2 linked regions of the Actinomadura rubteroloni genome follow. The protein of the gene in region 2 interacts with the protein of the main gene of each other region in a pairwise test. Links are inferred from orthologs where the notes say so. Each region holds a gene or a part of one and is shown on either strand. Other genes may lie near its edges.

Region 1 (3,262 bases), 130 kb from region 2 along the record:
GACCGGTATCGCTCTGCGATCCGGGATCGTCCGGCGGCTCAGTGTCGTGACGCGTTTCAGCGGCGCTCTGGGACGCGGTAGCGCGCTGTGGGCTTGGGGCGCGCTGGCGTCCGGCGGCGCGTGGGGGCGTGCGCTCGTTCTGGTCTTGGGGCTCGCCGTCGGGACGGTCCGTGGGCGGAGTTCGGCGTTCGGGTTCGACGTGGCCAGCGGCTTCGGGGCGGCCCCTCGACTCGTCCGGGTCACCGGTCTCGCTTCCGGCCGGGCCTCGCGTCCGGTCGTCGTCCCCGGCGTTCCGCCGCGCGGACGATGTGCGCCGTTCTCCTGAACGCTTCTGTGTTCCGCTGCGGCGCGTGCGTGCGCCCGTGCCGAATGAGGCGCCGCCGCGCGGCGCCAGATGACCGAACGGATTGTCCGGGCCGCCGCGCCGCCGGGCTTCTTCCTCCGCGGACCGGAGATGCTCGAACGGCCCCCCGCCCGCCCGGTCCGCCGCCGTGCCGGGCGCCACGGGAGACGACGCCTCGGCGTCCGTCTCCGGGGGCGCGGATGACCCGTCCCCTTCGGGTGCGGTCGTCCCGCCCGCGCCGGTCAGGTGCGCGAACGGACTCGCGGACGGGTCCGGACGTTCACCGGCTGGCTTCGCCAGATGCGCGAAGGGCGACTCGCCGCCCGCCCCCGGACGCGACGGAGGCGCCAGATGGCCGAACGGGTTCTCCACGGGGCGCGGGCCGCGACCGAGATCGGCGAACGGGCTTCCGCCCGCCGGGCTCCATTCCGCGACCGTGTCCCCCGCGCCCTCCGCGTCCCCCGCGTCCTCTGTGTCCCCGTAGCTCGGGTCCTGCGAACGTGCGTCCGCCGCGTCCGGCGGTTCCGAGCCCGTGTTCGTTGCGGACGCGTTCTCGGTGAGCCGGACCTTGCGGGTCGGGTCGTCGGGGACGGGTGGTTCGTCGGTCGTCATGGGCGTGTCCCGGGGACGTCGTGAGCGGCGGCGCCATCGGGGAAGGTCCGGCCGCCGCCGAGGCGGGACCGGGAAGGGCGCCGCCGCCCCGCATCAGGGATCATCGCTCAGCCGACCGTCGGACGTCACCCTTCTCGGCGGATCGGGCGTCAGGATTCGGCCGGGGCAGCCGTGGCCGCAGGGGCGGCCGTGGCAGCCGGGGCGGCCTTGGCGGTGCGGCCCTTGCGGCCCGTGGCGGGCGCCGGGACGGCCGGGGCGTCGACCGGCTTGGCGGCCTCGGTGGTCTCCGCCGCCTCCTTGTCGACCTTGGGCCCGATGCCCAGCTTCTCCTTGATCCGCTTCTCGATCCCGTCGGCCATGTCCGGGTTGGCCTTCAGGAAGTTGCGGGCGTTCTCCTTGCCCTGGCCGAGCTGGTCGCCGTCGCAGGTGTACCAGGCGCCCGACTTGCGGACGAAGCCGTGCTCGACGCCGAGGTCGATCAGGCCGCCCTCGCGGGAGATGCCCTGGCCGTAGAGCAGGTCGAAGTCGGCGACCCGGAACGGCGGCGCCATCTTGTTCTTCACGACCTTCACCCGGACGCGGTTGCCGACCGCCTCGGTGCCGTCCTTGAGCGTCTCGATGCGGCGCACGTCCAGCCGGACGGAGGCGTAGAACTTCAGCGCCTTGCCGCCGGTCGTGGTCTCGGGCGAGCCGAACATCACGCCGACCTTCTCGCGGAGCTGGTTGATGAAGATCACGGTGGTGCGGGTCTGGTTGATCGCGCCGGTCAGCTTGCGGAGCGCCTGCGACATCAGCCGGGCCTGGAGGCCGACGTGGCTGTCGCCCATCTCGCCCTCGATCTCGGCGCGGGGGACGAGCGCCGCGACCGAGTCGATGACGACGATGTCGATCGAGCCGGAGCGGATCAGCATGTCCGTGATCTCCAGCGCCTGCTCGCCCGTGTCGGGCTGGGAGACCAGCAGGGCGTCGATGTCGACGCCGAGCTTGCCGGCGTACTCGGGGTCCAGGGCGTGCTCGGCGTCCACGAACGCCGCGATGCCGCCCTTGCGCTGGACGCTCGCGACCGCGTGCAGGGCGATGGACGTCTTGCCGGAGCCCTCCGGCCCGTAGACCTCCACCACGCGCCCGCGCGGCAGGCCGCCGATGCCGAGCGCGATGTCGAGGGAGATCGCGCCGGTCGGGATGACCTCCACCGGGGCGCGCGTCTCCTGGCCCATCCGCATGACCGAGCCCTTGCCGAACTGCCGCTCGATCTGGGCGAGGGCGGTTTCGAGAGCCTTCTCCCGGTCGTTCGCTGCCATGTCTGCCCCTTCGTCTGTTGCTGTCGCCGGCCCGGTGGCTCTCGCCCCGCCCGTGGCGGCGGTGTCGGAGGCGACGTTACGAGGAGCCGCCGACAGTTTCGAGTCGGCGGGGCGGTTGTGGATAACGTCGCGCGCCGCGACCAGCGTACCGAACATTCGTTCGATCATGGCCGCGTGTACTGATTCACCCGGGAATCTCCGTGCATCAGGCGGTCCGACGCCGTACGCTGGCGCAGTCCTGCGCGGTCCCCGGAGGGTTCCGAAACATGACGCTGACCGTCCTCTTCTGCGGCGATCCGCTCCGCCCCCGGCTCGTCGACCGGCACTTCGCCCGCGAGGCCGGCGCCGTCCGGGACCACTACGGCGAGATCGCCCTCATCGACCACGACGCGCTCGTCCGGGGCGACGCCACGGCCGCCGTCCGCGCGGTGCCGCGCGACCTCGGTCCGGCCTGGTACCGAGGCTGGATGCTGACGGGCGACGCGTACGCCGCCCTGGCCGAGGCCCTGCGCGGACGCGGGACGACCCTGCTCACCCACCCCGACGACTACCGGCGCGCGCACGAGCTGCCGGGCTGGCACGACACGTTCGCGGGCATCACCCCGGCCAGCGTGTGGCGTCCGCTGTCCCCCGGCGGCGACGTCGGCGACCTGACGGACCTGGTGCGTCCCCTGCGCCCCGGGCCGGCGGTCGTGAAGGACTACGTCAAGTCCCGCAAGCACGAATGGGAGGCGGCCTGCTTCGTCCCGGAGGTGAAGGACGCCGCGGCGCTGCGCGCGGTGGTGGCCGAGATGGTCGCGCTGCAGGACGAGTTCCTCGCGGGCGGCGTCGTCGTGCGCGAGTTCGAGGAGTTCGACGGGGCGGGCGAGTCGCGCGTGTGGTGGGTGGACGGCGAGCCCGTGCTCGTGGGGCCGCATCCCGACAGTCCCGGAGTCGAACCCGAGCCGGACCTGATGGACGTGGCGCCCGCCGTCCGGGCGCTCGGCTGCCGGTTCATCACCACCGA
Region 2 (3,315 bases):
GCGTCGGGCCGCGCCCACACTGTCCTGCGTCCCCATCGGCCAGTGTCGCGGGTCCGCGTCTGCGTCGGCCCGCCCCCAGGCTTGCCCGCGCCCGCGACGACCCGAGCTCAAGACGTTCCGACCGCTCAGGCCACCCGGCGTCGGGCCACGCCCGCGGTCCCGCGTCCCCGCCAGCCGGCGTCGGCCCGCGTGCGCGTTGGCGCGCCCCCAGGCTGTTCCCGTGCCCGCGCTGGCCCGTGCCCAGGACGTTCGGCGCTCGGGCCGCCCCGCGCCGAAGGCTTGCTGCGTTAGCGACGACCAGCGCTTAGGCCGGTTCCAGCGCTCAGGCCGCTCCGCATCGGGCCGCGCCCGCACGGTCCCGTGCCCCCGTCGGTCGGCGTCGTCGGCGCCTTGTCCGCGTCGGCCCGCCCCCAGGCCGTTCCCGTGCCCGCACCGACCCATGCTCAGGCCGTTCCGACCGCTCAGGCCGCCCGGCGCCGGGCCGCGCCCACGCGGTCCCGTGTCCGCCGCGCAGCCCGTGGACCTGCGCCCAGCCCGTCATGCCGACCGGCACGCGGTGCCGCAGCACGTAGCCGGGGCACGTGCCGTCGGCCGGTGTCGGCCCGCGTGCGCGTCGGCCCGCCCCAGGCCGTTCCCGTGCCCGCGCTGGCCCGTGCTCAGGACGTTCCGGGGCTCAGGCCGCCCCGCGTCGGCCCACACCCCAGGCTTGCCCGCGTTCGCGACGACCAGCGTTAGGCCTTCCGTCGCTCAGGCCGTTCCGGCGCAAACGTCGCCCGGCGTCAGGCTGCGCCCGCACGGACCTACGTCCCCGTCGGCTGGCGTGGGTCCGTGTCCGCGTTGGCCCGCGCGCCAGGCTTGCCCGCGCCCGTGACGACACGTGCTCAGGCCGACCCACGTGACGGCGGCCAACGCTGCTGGCCTCCACTCGGCGCACGGCGACGACTGCCGGACCATCTCGAGCTGAGAACTTCGTCGTAATGCTCTCGTACGTGAGCCTGCTGGGGGCGGTCGGGCGGCGAACTGTCGCGGGTTGAGCGGGAGAGTTCTCGCATTCTGAGGACGGGGACGCTCGGGGTGGGTGATGCGGCTGATGATGAGCGGCGCGCTGGTCATGCGTGGACTGCGGGACATGGGTGGCTTTCTTTGGTTCGTGGTGAGCGGGCGGGATGGGTTGGAGTTGCGGGCGGTCAGGAGCGGTCTTTGGCGAGGGCGGTGAGGCGCCAGCCTCCGGGTGTTCGTTCGACGAAGCCGCCTGCGGCGAGGAGGCCGAGTTTTGCGTTGACGGCGGTCAGGTCGAGGCCCGCGCGTGCGGCGAGTTGGGCGGGGCCTGCGGCGCCGCGGGCGGGCAGGGATTCGAGGACCGTTCGTGTCATCGGGTCCAGACGGTCGCGGGGGAGGACCGGGTCGCGCGGTGGGGGAGCCAGGTCGGCGCCGAGACGGCCGAGGGCCTCGATCACCTCTTCGGGGCGCGTGACGAGCAGCGCGGGCGGCGAATCGCGCAGCAGGCGGTGGCAGCCTTCGGACGCGCCTGACGTCACCGGGCCTGGGACGGCCATCACCTCGCGGCCGAGGCGTCGCGCCCAGGATGCGGTGTTCAGTGCTCCGCTCCGCCAGGCCGCCTCGACCACGACTGTGCCGCGCGTGAGCGCCGCGATGACCCGGTTGCGGACTAGGAACCTCGATCTGCGCGGCGTCGTTCCGGGTGGTGACTCGCTCACCAGCAGGCCACGGCTCGCGAGTTCGGCGAACAGTCCTTCGTGCGAGGCCGGATAGGGGACGTCCACGCCGTTGGCGAGGACCGCGAGCGTTGATCCGTCGGCGGCGAGTGCGCCGCGGTGCGCTGCCGCGTCGATGCCCATCGCGCCGCCGGAGACGATCGTCCAGTCCTTCTCGGCGAGCCGCGCGGCGAGTTCGGCGGCGATGCGCGTCCCGTAGGGCGTGGACGCGCGGGCGCCGACCATCGCGACCGACCGCAGGCACCCGTTGCGAAGGTCGCTGGGGCCGCGCAGCCAGAGCGCGTAGGGACGTTCGTCGCCGAGATCCTCCAGCGTCGTCGGCCACTCCGGATCGCCGGGACACACCAACCGGACGCCGAGCTGTTCGGCGATCGTCAGGTCCGCCTCGGTGTCCACGGTCGGCAGGCGACGGCGCCAGTGTTCGAGCCGTGTCACCGCCTTGTGCTTCTCCTCGCGGGTCTGCGCGATGCCGTCCGGGAGCGTCCCGTCGCGGATCGTCGCGAGCGCGCCCGGCGGTCCGCTCCAGTCGATGAGGCGGTTGAGCAGGCGGTCGCCGGGCTCGGCGAGGGCCGTCAGCGCGGCTCGTGCGATGCGCTCGTTCATGTGCCCTGTCCCATCCGTAGTGCCAGTGCTCCGCCGACGTCGTCGGCGTCGGGTTCGTCGCGGTCCGCCAGGTCCGCGATCGTCCAGGCGACGCGCAGGACCCGGTCCATGCCGCGTGCGCTGAGGCTTCCGTTCTGCAGCGCGTCGTCGATCGCGCGCATGGCGTCGGCGGACGGCGTGAAGCGGCGCCGCAGTTCGGGGCCCGGGATCTCGGAGTTCGAGCGCCATGGGGTGTCCGCGAGGCGTTTGGCGGTCCGGTCCCGTGCCGCCGCCACGCGTTCGGCGACCACGTCGCTGCTCTCGGCGAAGTCCAGGTCGTAGCGCAGTTCGGCGCGGCTCGCGGGCGAGAGTTCCAGTTTCAGGTCGACACGGTCCAGTAGCGGCCCCGACAACCGCGATTGGTACTTGCGGCGCAGCGCGGGAGCGCAGGTGCAGTCACGTCGGTTCGCCGCCGCGCACGGGCACGGGTTGGCCGCCAGGATCATCGTGAACCGGGCCGGGAACCGTGCCGTCCCTTCCGCTCGGGCGATCCGCACCTCGCCGTCCTCCAGCGGTTGCCGCAGGACGTCGAGGACGCCTTGCTTGAACTCCGCAGCCTCGTCGATGAACAGGACGCCGCGGTGCGCGAGGGACGCGGCTCCCGGCTGGAGAGACCGGCCGGACCCGCCGCCCACGAGCGCGGGCTCGCTCGCGGTGTGGTGCGGTGCGTGGAACGGCGGATGGGTGATCAGCGGTTGTCCGGGCGGCAGGGTGCCCGCCACGGAATGGATCGCCGTCACCTCCAGCGCGGCGTCCTGTTCCAGCGGCGGGAGGAGGGTCGGCAGCCGTTCGGCCAGCATGGTCTTCCCGCAGCCCGGCGGGCCGGAGAAGTAGAGATGATGGCCGCCCGCGGCGCTGATCTCCAGGGCGCGGCGTCCCTCGGCCTGACCCCGGACGTCCGCGAGGTCCACCCTCGGACGCCGATCGGGCGGACGCG

Evidence for each region.
Region 1: the proteins of dprA (region 2) and recA interact in binary tests that used the Bacillus subtilis proteins (3 or more experiments, as listed by UniProt). The link is inferred for Actinomadura rubteroloni from one-to-one orthologs.

What each region holds. Positions count from the first base shown.
Region 1 is NZ_MTBP01000002.1:758,303-761,564, forward strand. The notes cover bases 181-3,127. They hold recA (recombinase RecA), read right to left. Parts: upstream 2,257-3,127; coding sequence 1,105-2,256; downstream 181-1,104. Other genes in these bases: BTM25_RS15025 (ATP-grasp domain-containing protein), read left to right, coding at 2,523-3,127. Outside these bases: more of BTM25_RS15025, read left to right, coding at 3,128-3,262. UniProt on the Bacillus subtilis protein: Multifunctional protein involved in homologous recombination, DNA repair and competence.
Region 2 is NZ_MTBP01000002.1:892,344-895,658, reverse strand. The notes cover bases 264-3,263. They hold dprA (DNA-processing protein DprA), read right to left. Parts: upstream 2,340-3,263; coding sequence 1,188-2,339; downstream 264-1,187. Other genes in these bases: BTM25_RS15655 (YifB family Mg chelatase-like AAA ATPase), read right to left, coding at 2,336-3,263. Also shown: more of BTM25_RS15655, read right to left, coding at 3,264-3,315. UniProt on the Bacillus subtilis protein: Protein that helps load RecA onto ssDNA during transformation. Binds cooperatively to circular ssDNA, is able to bridge different segments of DNA. Favors the loading of RecA onto SsbA- or SsbB-coated ssDNA and formation of RecA-DNA filaments.